Regions from separate parts of the Cronobacter dublinensis subsp. dublinensis LMG 23823 genome, predicted to be linked through region 2. Evidence: predicted binding sites of a transcription regulator. Region 2 holds the regulator's gene; the other holds the start of a gene.

What was found. Region 2 encodes CRP, which controls carbon source genes, mostly activating them, when cyclic AMP is high. Its sites were predicted from a motif close to ATGTGANNNNNNTCACAT; they were not measured.
Positions count from the first base shown of each region.
Region 1: a site for CRP is predicted at 2,013-2,030, ahead of cdd (cytidine deaminase). Genes of this name have one in related genera too.

Region 1 is NZ_CP012266.1:2,948,966-2,954,032, reverse strand. Features, by position in the region: gene sanA (outer membrane permeability protein SanA) at 233-946, opposite strand; gene cdd (cytidine deaminase) at 1,071-1,955, opposite strand; gene AFK67_RS13510 (CidB/LrgB family autolysis modulator) at 2,084-2,779, opposite strand; gene AFK67_RS13505 (CidA/LrgA family protein) at 2,776-3,177, opposite strand; gene dusC (tRNA dihydrouridine(16) synthase DusC) at 3,369-4,301, shown strand; gene AFK67_RS13495 (LysR family transcriptional regulator) at 4,288-5,067, opposite strand, start outside.
Region 2 is NZ_CP012266.1:4,073,018-4,086,997, reverse strand. Features, by position in the region: gene tsgA (MFS transporter TsgA) at 1-610, opposite strand, end outside; gene ppiA (peptidylprolyl isomerase A) at 886-1,458, shown strand; gene AFK67_RS22320 (FicA/YhfG family antitoxin) at 1,565-1,735, shown strand; gene AFK67_RS18985 (putative adenosine monophosphate-protein transferase Fic) at 1,725-2,327, shown strand; gene pabA (aminodeoxychorismate synthase component 2) at 2,358-2,921, shown strand; gene argD (bifunctional acetylornithine/succinyldiaminopimelate transaminase) at 3,008-4,228, shown strand; gene AFK67_RS18970 (YccS/YhfK family putative transporter) at 4,229-6,313, opposite strand; gene crp (cAMP-activated global transcriptional regulator CRP) at 6,379-7,011, opposite strand; gene AFK67_RS18960 (OsmC family protein) at 7,320-7,724, shown strand; gene AFK67_RS18955 (phosphoribulokinase) at 7,781-8,650, opposite strand; gene AFK67_RS18950 (YheU family protein) at 8,699-8,917, opposite strand; gene AFK67_RS18945 (hydrolase) at 8,918-9,934, opposite strand; gene AFK67_RS18940 (NUDIX hydrolase) at 10,009-10,728, opposite strand; gene prs (ribose-phosphate diphosphokinase) at 10,924-11,781, shown strand; gene AFK67_RS18930 (nicotinate phosphoribosyltransferase) at 11,793-13,283, shown strand; gene AFK67_RS18925 (ABC transporter ATP-binding protein) at 13,311-13,980, opposite strand, start outside.

The DNA.
Region 1 (5,067 bases), 1.1 Mb from region 2:
GCCTGCGGGGGCTTTTTTTATGGAGCAGGAGAGTGAGGGGGGATGGCGGGTGCGCGGCGCTTACCCGCCCTACTTTATAAATCTGCATAGATTCATAGGGGTGGGTAAGCGAAGGCCACCGTGTATACAAAAATGAGGCGGGGTTTTGTAGGGTGGGGTAAGCGAAGCGCACCCACCATGTACAAAGTGCATTCATCCTGTGTAGAACGCGCCCGTCATAACATCCTGCGGCTTACTTCTTCTTCTGCAATTCGAGCATCTGCTCCGGCGTAACGGCGGGGTAGCCCTGCGCGTCGTCGGGCACTTCATGAAGGGCGGGGATCGGCACCAGCGGGCCGAGGAAGCGCGGTTCGCGCTTGAAGATATAGAGATCGGCGAGCGCGCCTAAACGTGCGCCGAACTCGCGCACCCGTACCGACAGCATATTTTTTGGCGACGGCACGGCGTAACACTGCGCCTGAATACCCATGTGCAGCGCGATAAACAGCGCGCGCTCGCAATGGAAGCGCTGGGTAATAATGATGAAATCGTTGGTATCGAACACCCGACGCGTGCGCACGATGGAATCGAGCGTACGAAAACCAGCGTAATCAAGCACGATGTCCGCCGGATCGACGCCTGCGGCGATTAAATCTTTGCGCATCGTCATCGGCTCGTTATAGCTCTGCTGGGCATTGTCGCCGCTCAGCAGCAGATAATTCACCTTGCCGCTGTTATAGGCGTTCAGCGCGCCCTGAATGCGGTAGCGGTAATACTGGTTAATCACGCCGGTGCGGTAATATTTGGCGGTGCCGAGCACCACGCCGACCTGACGCCAGGGTAAATCCTGCAATTCGTCATAGACATAGGGCGCGGTTTTCCAGCTTATCCAGCGGTCGAGCAGCAACGCCGTTAACAGCAGTACGCCAATCAGGGCCAGCAGGCTGTATAACAAACGCTTTAACATTCAGGCGGCTCGAAGCAATAAGGAAAGAGACTCAAGGCTACTTTACCCGTCGGGCAAGAGCAAGAATCGAACGTCCGGTTGAAGCATTTTTCGTCGCTGCGGGCAGGACACCCGCAGCGGGGGATTAGGCAAGCGCGATGCGTTCAAGGGCGGCGAAGCCCAGCGCGTTGAGGGTTGCGGCGGTAGCGTCGCGCTGTACGATAGCGGCGTCGCTCCGCTCGGCGAGCACCGCGCGCTGAATGTCGCGCCAGGCGTAGCCGTTCAGGCACAGCAGGTTCAGCGCGGCCTGCAACGGCGGCAGGGACGGGTTAAATGCGGCGTTTTCCGCGTAGCTGCCGGTAAACACCGCGCCGTCCCGGGTTTCAATGGCGAGCCCGGAAGGCGACTGGCTGTAAGGCGCGTGGCTGCGGTTCGCCGCGGCGATAGCCGCCTGGGTCAGCGCGTCGCCGTGCAGCGCATAGCCGTGGTTTTCGGTATCGAAAATCAGCGTCTTGATATCCAGATCGCGCGGGCCGAACGCGTCCGGCAGGTAATCGCCCAGTTTTGACGGTGCGCGACCCGGCAGATTAATGCGCAGCGTAAGCCCGCTGTTGAGCTCATTCATAAACTGACGGCAGTGGCCGCACGGCGTGTAATTAACGGTAATGGCCGCAAGGCCGGTTTCGCCGCGCATCCACGCGTGGGTGATAGCGCTCTGTTCGGCGTGAATGGTCTGCTGCATCGCGGCGCCGCGAAATTCCATATTAGCCCCGAAATAGAGCGTGCCGCTCAGGCCGCGGGCCACGGCACCGACGTTAAAATGGGAAATATCGGTCTGCGCGCAGGCGGCGGCCAGCGGCAGGAGAGCAAAAGCCAGCGCGTCGTCATCAAGGCCGCTCTGGCGGCGAATGTCTGCGACCTGTTCGTTGTTTAACATCGCCGGAAAATGGGGGTCGGCAAGCAGCGGAGCCAGAGCGGCTTGCAGCGCAGCCGGCAGCTGTGCGAAGGCAGTTTCAAAACGTGGGTGCATGGCAAAGCCTCAAATAAGTAACCGGAACCGTAGTTTACGGCGCTCCTGAGGCTTTATATGTGATTTAACTCTCACTGGCTATGCAACAAATGAAATTTAGAATCAAAATGCGCGACGTATCGCAAGTTTTAGCGCCATAACGCCATGATCAGCGGGAACAGGAACGGCGCCAGCAGCGACGTAATAATCCCGCAAATCACCAGCGCCAGCGAACTGAACGCGCCTTCCTGGTAGTCCATCTCGGCGCAGCGCGCCGTGCCGAGGGCGTGCGAGGCGGTGCCCATTGCCAGCCCGCGCGCGGATTTGGTTTTAATACGCATCACGTTCAGCAACGCGTGGCCGAACACCGCACCCAGTATGCCGACGAAAATCACGCAGACCGCGCTGATGGCCGGAATGCCGCCGAGGCTGCCGCCGACCGCCATCGCAATCGGCGTGGTCACCGATTTCGGCAATACCGAGGCCGCTATCTCCGGGCTCGCGCCCATCAACAGTGCAATCGAGGTGCCGGTCACCATCGCCACCACGCTGCCCGCAAAGCAGATAGTAATGATGGATTTCCAGCGCGCGCGGATCTGGTGCAGCTGTTCATACAGCGGGAACGCCAGCGCCACGACGGCGGGTTGCAGTAGATCATTTAACACGCGGCTGCCCTGAAAATAGCGCTCATACGGGATGCCGGTCAGCATCAGAAAAGGGATCAGCACCACCATGCAGACCAGCAGCGGGTTTAGCAGCGGGCTTTTGAGACGCGCGGCCAGCCTGCGGGCGGCGAAAAACACCAGCAGCGTTAACGGCAGCGACCACCAGATATTCTGGATCATTTTTCACGGCTCCCTTTCTGGCCAATGACTTTGCGCTCGCCGTGCGCCAGATGCGAGCTCCAGCTCACCACCATAAACACCACCAGCGTACTGATAAAACAGGAGACCACTACCGGCCCGAACTGCGCCTGCAGCACGTCGAAATATTGCATCACACCGATACCCACCGGCACGAACAGCAGCGCCATATAGCGGATCAGCAGATGACAGGCGGGCTGCACCCATTTCGCGGGGAGGATCTGAAACGCGAGCAGCAGAAAAAGAATCAGCATGCCGATGATGCTGCCGGGAATGGTAATCGGCAGCAGCGCGGCGAGCGCGATACCTGCATAAAGGCAGGTGTAAATCAAAATAAAAGCGCGAACCAGTTGCCAGAGAGAAGTCAGCATTGTGCTCATAAGAAGTAACCTTTAACCGAACGCATTCATCATACAATTAAATCTGGAACTGTGCTACCGATCACAGATGCTTCCTCAGCATACCTAATCTTTCCGGCGGGCGCTCTTTTACACGCGGACGCCCGTGCGGCGCATTCCCTTCGCGGTGGCGAGGCGCTACCATAGCGCCTCATTTTTTAGCGGGTAGCGTTATGCGTGTGTTACTGGCGCCGATGGAAGGCGTGCTTGATTCTCTGGTGCGTGAACTGCTCACCGGAGTGAATGATTACGATCTCTGCATCACCGAGTTTCTGCGCGTGGTGGACAGCCTGCTGCCGGTGAAGTCGTTTTATAAACTCTGCCCGGAGCTTTATCACGAGAGCCGCACGCCGTCCGGTACGCGGGTGCGGGTGCAGCTGCTCGGCCAGCATCCGCAGTGGCTCGCGGAGAACGCCGCCCGCGCGGTGGCGCTCGGCTCGTGGGGCGTCGATCTGAACTGCGGCTGCCCGTCGAAGCTGGTCAACGGCAGCGGCGGCGGCGCCACGCTGTTAAAAGACCCGGATCTTATCTATCGCGGCGCGAAGGCGATGCGCGAGGCGGTGCCCGCGCATCTGCCGGTGACGGTAAAAATTCGCCTCGGCTGGGACAGCGGCGCGCGGCGCTTTGAAATTGCCGACGCCGTACAGCAGGCGGGCGCGACGGAGCTGGTGGTGCATGGGCGCACCAAAGAGGATGGTTATAAAGCGGAGCGTATCAACTGGCAGGCCATCGGCGAGATCCGCGAGCGGCTGTCGATTCCGGTTATCGCCAACGGTGAAATTTGGGATTACGCGAGCGCGCAGGCCTGCCTGGCGGCGACGGGCTGCGAATCGATCATGATTGGCCGCGGCGCGCTCAACGTGCCGAATTTAAGCCGGGTCATCAAATATAACGAGCCGCGTATGCCGTGGCCCGACGTCGTTAAGCTGCTGCAAAAATATACGCAGCTGGAGAAGCAGGGCGACACGGGCATGTATCACGTGGCGCGCATCAAGCAGTGGCTCGGCTATCTGCGTAAAGAGTACGTCGAGGCGACGGAACTCTTTAGCGAGATCCGCGCGCTGACCACCTCAGCAGCTATCGCGCAGGCTATCAACCGCCACTGATTGTCTCGCCGCCCGCAAGCAGCGAGCGGATAAACCCGCGCAGCCACATCAGCGCCGGATCGCTGTTATGGCGCTGATGCCAGTGCAGCGCCACCTCGAACGGCGGCACGTCCAGCGGCACCGGGCTCGCGGCAAGCCCCCACGCCGTCTGCCACGGGTCGCACAGGCCCGCGGGCACGGTAGCAAGCGCGGGCATTTGCAGCAAAAGCCCCGGCAGGCCCGCAAAGTGCGGCGTGGTGTAACAGACGTTGCGCCGCTCGCCCTGACGTGCCAGCAGGGTGTCGATAAGACTGCTGGTCGCTTCCCGGTATGTCACCATCAGATGCGGTTCACGCACGTAATCGGCAAGCGTCAGCGGCGTGTTAAGCGTAAGCTGCGACGGGTGCCAGAGCGTGACGAAAGGCATGCTGACCAGTACGTCGCGCTCCAGCCAGCGCGGCCCGGCCGGCGCCACGCTTATCGCCATATCCAGCTCGCCCTCCTCCAGACGCCGCGCGTCGCTGAAAGGCGAACTCGCCACCACGCTCAGACGCAGCCCCGGCGCGGCATCGCGCAGTGCCGGGATCAGCTGCGGCATCAGCCACATCTCCACCCAGTCGGTCATGCCAAGCGTAATGGTGGCGCTGGCCTGCTGCGGATGAAAATCGGCCTGCTGGAACAGCGCCGACTGCAGCTGCTCCAGCAGCGGCATCAGCTCGGCATGCAGGGCGACCGCGCGCGCCGTCGGCTGCATCCGGTGGCCGCTGCGGATAAACAGCGGGTCGTC
Region 2 (13,980 bases):
ATTTTTCTTTGGCGACCGGCTGGTTTTCCTGCGGAGCATGTTTGCCAAGTACCGGGAAATCGCAGCCGAAGGTCAGGATGAAAATCGCCACGTAGACCAGGCCGATGCAGGCATAAACCCAGTACCATTCAATGCTGCGCGCCAGCAGGAAGGCGGCGACCATCGGGAAAATCATCCCGGCCATGCTGAAGAAGGAGTCGGTAAACAGCAGGCGGGAGCCGCGCTGGCGTCCTTCGTACATGTGCGTAATCAGGAAGGTCCCGATCGACATCGTTATCCCGCTCACCAGGCCGAGCACGAACATCGCGCCGGAGAAGAGCGTCAGGCTCTTACTGAACATCAGCGCGACGACGGCGAGCACCATCAACACAAAGCCAAAGCGCAGCTGGGTTTTCAGCGGCACGATTTCCATCAGCCAGGCGTTTAAAAAGATAGAGATCAGGATCCCGGCGTTCAGGAAGGTAAAGGTGTTACTCATGCTGGATACCGGCAGATGGAAATAGTCTGCGATATTGCCCATCACCATCCCGGTGACGATTACCAACGCGCCGGTGAGGGCGTAGGAAAAAAAGCTGATCCATGTGAGCTTAATACGGTTGCTGTTAGTCATGACTGGCCTGTGAATAGAAGTGTAAAGCGCGTTGACGGCGCCGTGAACATGGGCATTCTAGGGCGTAATGTGATCCAATAAAACAATCATTGATCACATGCTGTGTAAAACGACATTGTTTATATGATGGTCGTCACATAATTTCACACGCCTGATCCGATGAGCGCGTTTTCGCTGCGCGCTGGTACGTAAAACCAGGTAAATCTCTGGCACGTCATGCGATCGCTATTTAGAATCGACCCACTTGCTTTTTTCTGCTTCGTAAGGAATTCGTCATGCTCAAATCCACACTGGCGGCTGTTGCGGCTGTATTCGCGCTTTCTGCCCTTTCTCCTGCCGCGCTGGCGGCAAAAGGCGACCCGCACGTTCTGCTTACCACCTCTGCGGGAAATATTGAGCTGGAACTGAACAGCCAGAAAGCGCCTGCGTCGGTTAAAAACTTCGTTGATTACGTCAACAGCGGTTTTTACAACAACACCATTTTCCACCGCGTGATCCCGGGCTTTATGGTGCAGGGCGGCGGCTTCACGGCGGATATGCAGCAGAAACCGACCAATGCGCCGGTGAAAAACGAGGCGGATAACGGTCTGCCGAACACGCGCGGCACCATCGCAATGGCGCGCACTGCCGATAAAGACAGCGCCACCAGCCAGTTCTTTATTAACGTCGCCGACAACGCCTTCCTGAACCACGGCCAGCGCGACTTCGGCTACGCCGTTTTCGGTAAAGTGGTCAAAGGCATGGACGTCGCCGATAAAATCGCCCAGGTGCAGACCCACGACGTCGGCCCGTACCAGAATGTGCCGTCCAAACCGGTGGTGATCCTCTCCGCGAAAGTCCTGCCGTAACCCTCTTCCTGACGCGGGCAGGCTTGCCCGCGTCGTCTCGCTCCCGGCAAACCGGCCCATTGCTGCTTATACTTGTGGCACACGGGGTTACGTTCAGGGAGGCAAAATGGCCAGAAAACTCACCGACAGACAAAAGTCCCGGCTCTGGGACGCGCAGAAAAATCACAATTTCCAGGCCAGCAACCGGCTGGAAGGCATCGAGGTGCCTCTGGTGACCTTATCCCGCGAAGAAGCGCTGGCGCGCATTGAAGAGCTGAGGGGGCACTATGAGCGATAAATTCGGCGACGGGCGCGACCCCTATTTCTGGTCCGGTAGCGATGTGCTGCGCAACCGGCTGAACATTCATGCCGCGCAGGATCTGCAACACGCCGAGCGCGAGCTGACCTCGCTGCGCGCGGCGACGCTTGAACTCGGCCCCGTCCAGCGCGGGCTGCCGCACCTGTGTGCTATCCACCGCCAGCTGTTTCAGGATCTCTACGAGTGGGCGGGCGAGCTGCGAGAAGTGGATATCTACCAGGGCGAGACCCGCTTTGCGCATTTCGAATATCTCGAAAAAGAGGGCAACGCGCTGATGCAGGCGCTGGAAGATGAGGATTATCTCGTCGGGCTGGAGCCGGACGCGTTTGTCGCGCGTCTTGCGCACTATTACTGTGAAATCAACGTACTGCATCCATTTCGTACCGGCACCGGGCGCGCCCAGCGCGTGTTCTTTGAACAGTTGGCGCTGCACGCGGGCTACAGCCTCGACTGGCGGGATGTCGATGTCAACGACTGGCGCGCCGCGAATCAGGCGGGTGCGATGGGCGACCTGGCGCCGCTTGAGAAAATCTTCGCGCGCGTAGTGAGCGAGGCACGGGAAAGCGAGTAAACTGGCGCGGTTCTTTTTTTCGGAGCCGCCATGTTACTGCTTATCGACAACTACGATTCTTTCACCTGGAACCTGTTTCAGTATTTCAGCGAGCTGGGCGCAGAGGTGGTCGTCAGGCGCAATGACGAGCTGACGCCTGACGATATCGACGCGCTGGCCCCTGCGCATATCGTTATCTCTCCCGGCCCCTGCACGCCCAATGAAGCCGGTATCTCGCTGGAAGTCATCCGCCGCTACGCCGGGCGTCTGCCCCTTCTCGGCGTCTGTCTCGGCCATCAGGCTATCGGCCAGGCATTTGGCGCGGCGGTCGTGCGCGCGCAGAACGTCATGCACGGCAAAACCTCGGCTATCCGGCACAACAACACGGGCGTGTTCGCCGGGCTCAATAACCCGCTAACCGTGACCCGCTACCACTCTCTGATTATCGACCGCGCCACGCTGCCCGCCGAGTTTGAGATAACGGCCTGGACAGACGAGGGCGAAATCATGGGCATCCGGCATCGCCATCTGGCGCTGGAAGGCGTGCAGTTCCACCCGGAAAGCATTCTGAGCGAACAGGGCCATCAGCTCCTGGCGAACTTTCTGACGCGCTGAATTTTTATTGCCTTTTAGTGATTTTTTATTCATATTTTGTGCTTATCTTTTCATGTGCGATGGCACATTTACTGGATGGGCATGAAATGGCAACTGAAAAAACAGCAATTACGCGCGCCACCTTCGATGAAGTGATCCTGCCAATTTATGCACCGGCTGAATTTATTCCGGTGAAAGGCAAGGGCAGCCGCGTCTGGGATCAGCAGGGCAACGAGTATGTCGACTTCGCCGGCGGCATCGCGGTGACGGCGCTCGGCCACTGCCACCCGCGGCTGGTGGCGGCGCTGAAAGCGCAGGGCGAAACGCTCTGGCACACCAGTAACGTTTTCACCAACGAACCCGCGCTGCGCCTGGGGCAAAAGCTGGTGGACGCCACGTTCGCCGAGCGCGTTGTGTTTATGAACTCCGGCACCGAAGCCAACGAAACCGCGTTCAAGCTGGCCCGTCATTACGCCATCACGCGTCACAGCCCATACAAAACCAAAATCATCGCGTTTTATAACGCCTTTCACGGACGTTCGCTGTTTACCGTCTCCGTGGGTGGCCAGGCGAAATACTCCGACGGCTTCGGCCCGAAACCGGCAGATATCATCCATGTGCCCTTTAACGATCTCGACGCGGTTAAAGCGGTGATGGACGACCACACCTGCGCGGTCGTGGTGGAGCCGGTACAGGGCGAGGGCGGTGTGACCGCCGCGACGCCGGAATTTCTGCGCGGCCTGCGCGAACTGTGCGACGCCCATCAGGCGCTGCTGGTATTCGATGAAGTGCAGTGCGGCATGGGCCGCAGCGGTAAGCTCTTTGCCTATATGCACTACGGCGTGACGCCGGACATCCTCACCAGCGCCAAAGCGCTGGGCGGCGGCTTCCCGGTGAGCGCGATGCTGACGACGCATGAGGTGGCCTCGGCGTTTCACGTCGGCTCCCACGGCTCCACGTATGGCGGCAACCCGCTGGCCTGCGCGGTGGCGGGCGAGGCGTTCGATATTATCAATACCCCGGACGTGCTGAACGGTGTGGCGCACAAGCGCGAACAGTTCGTGCAGCATCTGAAGAAAACCGGCGAGCAGTACGGCCTGTTCAGCGATATCCGTGGTCTGGGCCTGCTGATTGGCGCCGAGCTGGCACCCGCTTTCCACGGACGAGCGCGCGATCTGCTCTACGCGGCAGCAGCCGAGGGGGTAATGGTGCTTAACGCCGGGCCGGACGTGATGCGTTTCGCGCCGTCGCTGCTGGTGGAGAGCACCGACATTGACGAAGGCATGGCCCGTTTTGCCCGCGCGGCGGCGCGCGTGGTGAACGGCTAATCAGCGTGACTGGCTCAGGCGCCGCCTGAGCCAGATGCCGTGGTGGGGCCGCTGGCGCCACGCCACGGAAGAGATCGTGTGCATGGTGCGCAGATGATCGAGAATACGCAGCAGGTGATGCTCCATCACGCTGAGCGGCCCTTCCGGCAATACCTCTTCGCCCTCCAGCACCGCCTCGTTTTGCGTCTCGCCCGGCGCGTCATATTCCAGCCGCTGCTGACAGCGTTGCAGCGCGATTTCACAGGCCTGTAAGTAGCGCGCCGCCGTTTCCTGCGTCAGCGAGGACTGCTCGCGCGCCAGCGTCGTTATCGCGTTGATGTGCTCGACGATAAACTGGCTGTGTGTCACCCACAGGCGCATATCCTCCAGATACTGGCTGTTAAAGCCCGGCTCCTGCATCGCCTGATTAAGCGAGTTATAGAGCGCGTTATGCGCCTGGTTGACGCGCATTCGCTGCCAGGCGAGCGGCGCGGGCTGCGGATCGTCGCTCAGGATCAGGCGCAGCGCCTCCTGGTCGGCTTCCAGCGCGTCGTGCGCATTCTGGCGCAACAGGCCGCTTTGCCACTGCGGCCAGAGCCAGACCATGCCCGCGAAGGCGATAAGACAGCCTGTCAGCGTGTCTATCAGGCGCGCCACGATGTACTGCTCGCCGTTGAGCGTCAGCAGTTGCAGCGAATAGACTGCCGTCACGGTGAAGCCAATCATCGCCCAGCCGTAATTACGCCGGATAATGAGATAGCTGATTAACGTCACCAGCAGCATGCCGAGCAGCGTATAGCCCTGCGGCACGTTCAGATGCAGCGTGATGCCCGCAATGATAAGCCCGGCGAGCGTGCCGCCCGCCCGGTGCAGAATGCGCACCCGCGTCGCGCCGTAGCCGTTTTGCGTAACAAAGAGCACCGTCATCAGGATCCAGTACGGCTTCGGCAGCTGAAACACGCTCGCCAGCAGGCCCGCCGCCGCGAGCATCACGCCAAGCCGCGCCGCCGTGCGCAGCGCCGCCGATTTGAACGACAGATAGCTTTTCAGCGCGGGCAGGAGCGGCAGGCGGCGCTGACCGTTGTCCATTAAATCGCGGGCATAAAGCGGGCGCTGGGTACGCAGCACACGGGCGATGCGGCTGAAATGGTATTCGCAAAACTGCCCGACCGGGTTGTCAGGGTGCTGGCGGGCGATTTTTGCGAGCGCCTCGATCTGCTTGTCCATCGTGAAGCGGCGCGAATAGCGGTGATAGAGGATATCGTCGGAGAGCGTGCGCAGGCGCGTCGCCACGGTTTGCGCCGTCCAGCGCAGCACCTCTTCAGCGTGGCTGCGCTCCACCAGCTTTTGCACTTCACCGGGTTGATGCAGCGAGACCGAGATATGCTCCTGGAGATCGAGCGCCACCTGAAAGGCGCGCAGCAGGCGCTTGTAGCCGTTCTGTCGGGTCGCGGCCAGCATCTGCAACTGCTGATAGCATTGGCTTATCTGATCCACCACTTTTTGCTGATGCACCAGCAGGGGCGGCAAGGCCTGCTCCGGGTCGGTATGGCGCGTCAGCAGGCTGTATTTAGCCTCGCAGTAGTCGGCGAGGCTTTGATAAATCAGGCTTAACGACTCGCGCAGTGGCTGTTCGCGCCATAGCCAGAACCAGAAGCCGTTAAACGCGCCATACCAGAGCGTGCCGAGAACATAGAGCAGCATCGGCTGCCAGACGGGCATATTCCCGGCGAGGCTTAACGTGAAAATCGCCGCGATAAGCGATGCGGGCAACAGGCGTGCATGCAGCGGGCTGATTTCCGCTGTCACGCCGAGCAGCAGCGCCAGCATCAGCAGAATGAGCGGCAGCGGCACCGCCTGCAACAGCAGAAACTGCACGGCGAGGCTGCTTAACGCAAACAGCGACGCGCCGATGATGAGCCGTTTGAAGAAGCGTTTATGCGGGGTATCGAGACCGGCAATGTTGCAGCACGCGGGCACCAGCGAGAACAACAGCCCCTGTTGTAAGTGACCCAGCAGCAATCCCACTGCGACCGGCAGGCTTAAGATCAGCGTTTGCCGCAAAGCGTAATTGATTTCAGGGTGATAGATAAGACGACGCCACATAGGGGAGAAGTATAGAAACAAAAACGGCGTGTTACCGAAGCGACACGCCGTTTTTTTCAGGAACCTTAGCGGGTTCCGTAAACCACGATGGTTTTTCCGTGCGCGGAGATCAGGTTCTGATCTTCAAGCATCTTCAGGATACGGCCCACGGTTTCGCGGGAGCAGCCCACGATCTGGCCGATTTCCTGACGGGTGATTTTGATCTGCATGCCGTCCGGGTGAGTCATGGCGTCCGGCTGTTTGGCGAGATTCAGCAGCGTCTGCGCGATGCGGCCCGTCACGTCGAGGAACGCCAGGTTACCGACTTTTTCAGAGGTGACCTGCAGGCGACGCGCCATCTGCGAAGAGAGACGCATCAGAATATCCGGGTTTACCTGAATCAGCTGACGGAATTTTTTGTAAGAGATCTCAGCCACTTCACAGGCAGTTTTAGCGCGAACCCAGGCGCTGCGCTCCTGACCTTCCTCGAACAAACCCAGTTCGCCGATGAAGTCTCCCTGGTTCAGGTACGAGAGGATCATCTCCTTGCCCTCTTCATCTTTGATCAGCACTGCCACTGAGCCTTTGACGATGTAGTACAGCGTCTCCGCTTTTTCACCCTGGTGAATCAGCGTGCTCTTAGATGGATACTTATGAATGTGGCAATGAGACAAGAACCATTCAAGAGTCGGGTCTGTTTGCGGTTTGCCAAGCACCATGCGCGGTTATCCTCTGTTTTAAACTGGCTCCAAAGACAGGGCGCGTAACCCCTGTCTGGCTTTGCAATCATCATCTTCCCGCATCCAGGGAAGTTGGCTGTCCGTGGACGTCGCAGCCGATAAATTGTCTCTCCTCTGCATACATGCGTAACATCAATGTATCGCCGCTGCATCCAGACTGTTTTAGCATAGCTTTTCACAGGTGTCTCCTGTTGTCTCGTTTCAGCTTGACGCAGGTCGCCTTCCGTTGCCTCTTATGACGGGGCCGAGTAATCTGTCAGTAAAATGAATAGCCTGGAGCGATTATCATGCACGCACGAGTGAAATGGGTGGAAGGCTTAACCTTCCTGGGCGAGTCGGCGTCAGGGCACCAGATCCTGATGGATGGCAACTCCGGCGACAAAGCGCCGAGCCCGATGGAAATGGTGCTGATGGCCGCCGGCGGCTGCAGCGCGATCGACGTGGTCTCTATTCTGCAAAAAGGCCGTCACGACGTGACCGACTGCGAAGTGAAGCTCACCTCCGAGCGTCGCGAAGAGGCGCCGCGCCTGTTTACGCATATCAACCTGCATTTCGTTGTGACGGGTAAAGAGTTGAAAGATGCGGCGGTTGCGCGTGCGGTAGACCTGTCGGCGGAGAAGTATTGTTCGGTCGCCTTGATGCTTGGCAAGGGCGTGAATATTACCCATTCGTACGAAGTGACAGAAGGGTAAGCGTGTGACGGCGGGCGGCGCTGCGCTGACCCGCCCAACGGCTTATCGATACGGCGTTACTGTATCTCCTTGCCTTCCATCAGTCGCTGCACCAGCGGCAGCATGATGAGTTCCATCGCCAGCCCCATTTTGCCGCCCGGCACCACCAGCGTATTGATGTGCGAAATAAACGAGCCCTGCAACATCGCGAGCAGCCAGGGGTAATCGATATTGTCCAGGTTGCGGAAATGGATAACCACGAAGCTTTCGTCGAGCGACGGAATGCTTTTGGCGGCGAACGGGTTAGAGGTGTCCACCGTTGGCACGCGCTGGAAGTTGATATGCGTGCGCGAGAACTGCGGCGTGATGTAGTTGATGTAATCCTCCATCGAACGCACCACGGAGTCCATCACCGCCTCGCGGGAATGCCCGCGCTCGCTGGTATCGCGGATCATTTTCTGGATCCACTCCAGGTTGACGATAGGCACCACGCCCACCAGTAAATCGACATGCTTCGCCACGTCGTTCTGCGGCGTCACCACGCCGCCGTGCAGGCCTTCATAAAACAGCACGTCGGTCGGTTCCGGCAGCGGCTGCCAGGGCGTAAAGGTGCCCGGCACCTGGTTCCAGGGCACGGCTTCATCGTAGGTGTGCAGATATTTGCGCGACTGCCCTTTGCCGGTCAGGCCGTATTCCACAAAGGTTTGCTCCAGCAGGCCGAAATCATTCGCCTCCGGGCCGAAATAGCTGATATGGCGGCCCAGATCGCGCGCCTTGCGAATTGCCATGTCCATTTCCGGGCGCGTATAACGGTGAAAGCTGTCGCCTTCCACTTCGGCGGCGTGAAGATTCAGCTGGGCGAAGATTTTACGAAACGCGAGGCTGGTGGTCGTGGTGCCCGCGCCGCTGGAGCCCGTGACGGCGATAACCGGATGTTTGGCAGACATAGCGAGACAACTCCCTGAAGCGGCGGGGCAAGGCTCCGCCTGGCAACGTTAACCGCGAAACTGCGAGCGCGGCATGATATTGACCGTTTCGTGCAGTTCAGACCACACCAGAACGGCTTCGCCGCTTTGCAACTGACGCCGTACATCGGCGACCTTTTGCTCAAGCGAGCGTTCATGTTCACCATAATCGGTGCCTTCGCGCAAGACGAAGGCTTCAATCAGGCGCTCCAGCGTGTCGGGCGCGATGTCTTGCCAGGGAATGATCATTTATCGGTCCAGATAAGGGGTTAACCAGTCAGGAATGCGCTGCTCAAGCCACATTTTCGGCTGACGCAGCGTGCCGCCGACGAAGCCCACGTGACCGCCGTGCTCCGTCAGCTGATACTCAATATTAGCAGGCAGCGTGGTCGTGTCGGGGATCACATGATGATCCATAAACGGGTCATCTTTGGCGTGGATAATCAGCGTCGGACGAGTAATCGCCGCGAGCCGCGGCAGGGCGCTGCACTGCTGGTAATAATCGACGGCATCGCGGTAGCCGTGGATCTTCGAGGTGATGAGATCGTCGAAATCGCGAATGCGGCGCAGGCGTTTAAGCTGGGCGAGGTCGACGGGCAGCGTGCCAGGCCAGGCCTTCAGCTTGCGGGTCGCGTTGGCTTTCAGCAGGTTCAGCAGATAGAACTGATAAAAGCGCGAAAACCCTTTTTCCATATGATTGCAGCAGTGCTCCAGCATAAACGGCGCGGAAACAATGACCCCGGCGGTAAGCGGGAAGGCGGCGTCAATCTCCGCCATCAGGCAGCCGAGCATATTGCCGCCGAGCGAGTACCCGACCGCCGCTGTCGGCACCGTGCCGAAGCGTTCATCGAGCCAGCGCAGGAAAAAGGTGCCGTCTTCGGTTTCGCCTGAATGATAGATACGTCCCAATTTGTTCGGCACGCCGCTGCAACCGCGAAAATGCATCACCACGCCGAGCCATCCGCGCTGTTTCGCTGCGTGGATAAGCCCGTGTGCATAGGGGCTGTGCAGGCTGCCTTCCAGTCCGTGGAACACCACCAGTCGCGGCTTATGGCGCGCCTGTTCCGGGTTTTCGCTAAACGCGAGGTCGACGAAATCGCCGTCCGGCAAATCGAGCCGCTGCCAGTGCGGCTCAAACTGCAACCGGCGGCGCAGAACGCGCGGCAGCATGGTTTGCAGATGCGGATTGCTGACTCCCGGCATTGGCTGAAAGTGTGAAGAATCGGTGTTCAGTGCAGGGAGTTCTGCGGGGGTAATGTCGGCCATGGCACGCTGTCTGTTGGTTAGTTCGCTAACTACTATAACGATTGTTATTCATTTTGTTGATGGTTTGATGCGGATCACTCAGCCAGCAAATTGCGCGAGAAAAGATGAATATCCGCATCCGGCTTGCGCCGCCAGAGCCGGGCTTTACGCGCGCCGGTGGCGACGCTCTCGCCGGTCTCTTCAAACATGCCCGAGGCCTCAAAGCGGCGGATCAGGCTTTTGCGCTGGATAGGCTGGCCGAGAATAATCTCCGTCGCCTCCTGCAGCTGGCTCAGGGTAAAGCATTCCGGCAGGCAGTATACCGGCAGAAGCGAGTACATCGTCTTCTGGCGTAAGCGGCGCAGCGCCGCCTCGATAATCGCGCGGTGATCGAACGCCAGCGCGAGGGTATCCAGCGCCGTCACCGGCACCCACTGCGCATCGCTGACCGACGCGATATGCGGCTGGCAGTCGACCCAGGCGATAAGCGCAAACCACGCGGTCGTCAGGCTCCAGCCGCGCGGGTCGCGATCCGGGCCGGAAAAGGTCTCCAGCTGCTCCAGCCATGACGGGCGCACGCCGGTTTTTTCGGTCAGCTTGCGTAGCGCCGTGGCGTGCGTTGAGGCGTCTTTTTGCATATCGATAAAGCCGCCCGGCAACGCCCAGCGCCCCTGCTGCGGCTGACGCGCGCGCTGCACCAGCAGGACACAGAGCGCCTGGTCATGCAGGGTGAACAGCACGCTGTCCACGGTTACCAGTGGCGAAGGGAACCGCGCAGGATCGTAGTTTTCCAGATATTCTGCTTCAGTGGTCATGCGCCGCTCCGTTTAATTGTCTCAGAGACAAGTTTACCAGCCCGACAGAGCGGGGCAAAGCAAACCTTTATTGCTTTATTTTTCAGCAACATGCTATTTTTTAACCACGCCGGCGAATTTTTCGCTTGCTTATTAGTGTCTCTTGGACAATATTAAATGTGTCGCAAGGACATTAACTCATTAACCGGGGCGAACATGATGCAGACGCAACTGATGGTAGACGGACAAGAGATAGCAACACAGACCGGGCGTTTTCCTGACGGCGCCGTATGGGCGAAAGTGACCGGCGAGCTGCCTCGCGTCGCCTCGCTGATGCGTATTCGCGCCGCCGCCATGAAAACGATGGACGACTTTATGCTGCTGGCGCAGTTGACCGACGCAGTACGTCAGCATTGCGATGTCCGCTTCAGCCATCTGGAACTGCCGTGGCTGCCGTATGCCCGCCAGGACAGACATATGCAGCCGGGCGACAGCTTTGCGCTGAAAGTGTTTGCCCGCCAGCTAAACACGCTCGGTTTCGACAAAGTGCTGGTGCTGGATCCACACAGTGAAGCCGCCGCGGCCGCCATCGATAATCTCGTGGCCATCCCGCAGGAGCGCTGCCTGATGCAAAGCCCGACGCTCGTCAGTGCCCTGAAGGCCGGTGAGCTGATGCTGGTCGCGCCGGACGCCGGCGCGCTGAAAAAAATCCACGCGGTAGCGCAGGCGGTCGGGGCTGAAGGCTTCGCCACGCTGACCAAACAGCGCAATGTCGCCACCGGCGCGCTGACTGGCTTTCGTCTGGTAGATGGCGATGTGCAGGGCAAGGCGGTGCTGATTGTCGATGACCTGTGCGACGCGGGCGGCACGTTTATCGGCTCCGCCCAGGTGCTGCGCGACGCGGGCGCCCGCAGCGTCAGCCTGTACGTTACCCACGGCGTATTTTCCAAAGGCGTCGAGAACCTGCTGAATAACGGCATTGACCAGCTGTATACGACCACCTCTTTCGCGCCTGCGACACTGGCGCAGGATCGGGTAGAAATGATTGATATCAATACTATTTATAACGCGTAAGGAGAAGGGAGATGAAGATGAATCCGATTCTGGCTATTGATGGCTACAAAGTGTCGCATCGCGAACAGTATCCGGCTGGCACCACCAAAGTGTATTCCAACTTCACGCCACGCAGCGATAATCATTTCCACTCTCCGGTGGCGGACGGCAAGCTGGTGTTCTTCGGTTTACAAGGATTCCTGCAGTGGTTCCTGGTGGATCTCTTTAACGAGCAGTTTTTCGCCCGCCCGCAGGCGGAAGTGGTCGACGAATATCAGGCCGTGATGGACAGCTATATCGGCAAAGGCGCGGTGAGCGCAGATCATATTCGCGCGCTGCATCAGCTCGGTTATCTGCCGCTGCATATCAAAGCGCTGGATGAAGGCAGCAAGGTGGCGATGAAAGTGCCGGTGCTGACCATCACCAACACGATCCCGGAATTTTTCTGGCTGGTGAACTACCTGGAAACCGTGCTCTCCGCGGAGCTGTGGAAATCGTCCACCAACGCCACGATTGCGCACCACTACCGTAAAATCTGCGAACACTGGGCAGAGAAAACCTGCTCTGACGTAAGCCACCTGGATTTCCAGTGCCACGACTTCTCCTTTCGCGGGATGTCGGGCTTGCAGGATACCGCGCAGGCGGGCAGCGGCCATCTGCTGAGCTTTAAAGGCACCGATAATATTCCGTCGATGCTCTACGCCCGCGATTATTACACCCAGGGACAGGAATGTTTTATTGCCGCCTCTATTCCGGCGACCGAGCACAGCGTGATGTGCATGGGCGAGAAAGAGAGCGAGATCGAGACGTTCCGCCGCCTGATTTGCTCTCTCTACCCGAACGGCTTTGTCTCGATTGTGTCCGATACCTGGGATTACTGGCGCGTTATCACCGAGTATACCCGGGAGCTGAAAACGCAGATCATGGCGCGTGACGGCCGCGTGGTGTTCCGCCCGGACAGCGGCGACCCGGTAGAGATCCTGTGCGGCACCGGCGCGGATGACGACACCCGCGCTGACCGCACGCCGGAAGAGAAAGGCTCGGTAGAAGTGCTGTGGGAGATTTTCGGCGGCACAGTGAATGATAAAGGCTTTAAAGTGCTCGACCCGCACGTGGGCCTGATTTACGGCGATTCCATCACCCTGGAACGCGCCGAAGAGATCCTGCGCCGTCTGGCGGCGAAAGGCTTCGCCAGTTCGAACGTGGTGTTCGGCGTGGGTTCGTTTACCTACCAGTACAACACCCGCGACACCTTCGGCTTTGCGATGAAAGCCACCTACGGTGAAGTGAACGGCGTCGGCCGCATGATTTTCAAAGAGCCGAAAACCGACAACGGTCTGAAACGTTCAGCGCGCGGCCTCCTGCGGGTGGAGCGTAACAACGAAGGGGAGTATCAGCTGTTTGACGAGCAGACGCTGGAGCAGGAACAGCAGGGCGAGCTGAAAACCCGCTTCCTGGATGGCAAACTGCACGGCGTGGAACATCTGGAAACGCTGCGCCAGCGGCTGGCGGCGCAGCGTTAATCAAGCCAACCGGGCCTGCGGGCCCGGTTAGTCGTTTTGCAGCATCGCTTCCAGCTGCTCCTGGGCGTCCAGCCACGCCATTTCGCACTCTTCCAGCGCCGCTTTGGTCTTCGCCTGCGTTTGCAGGCATTCATTCATCTCCGCTTTGCGAGCCGGATCGTAAATGGCGCTGTCGCCGAGCTTCTCTTCAACGGCCGCGAGCGTGGCGTTGAGCTTTTCCATCTCTTTTTCCAGACGGGTTATCTCTTTGCGCAGCGGCTGCGTCTGGGTGCGCAGCTCCGCCTCGCGGCGCTTCTGATCTTTACGCGCCTGGGCGCTGTTGCCGTTGTCTTTCTCGCGGCTGGCATCGTCGCCCTGGTTCTCCTGCTTCTGCACGTCGCTCAGCCACTGCTGATAGTCGTCCAAATCGCCGTCGAAAGGCTCGACCTTGCCATCATGCACCAGATAGAGATCGTCGGTGGTGGAGCGAATCAGGTGACGGTCGTGCGAGACCACCACCAGCGCGCCTTCAAATTCGATCAGCGCGTCGGTGAGCGCCTGGCGCATATCGAGGTCGAGGTGGTTGGTCGGTTCATCAAGCAGCAGCAGGTTAGGGCGCTGCCAGACGATGAGCGCGAGCACCAGACGCGCCTTCTCGCCGCCGGAGAAACGTTCGGTCGCTTCCGTGACTTTATCGCCCTGGAAGCCGAAGCCGCCG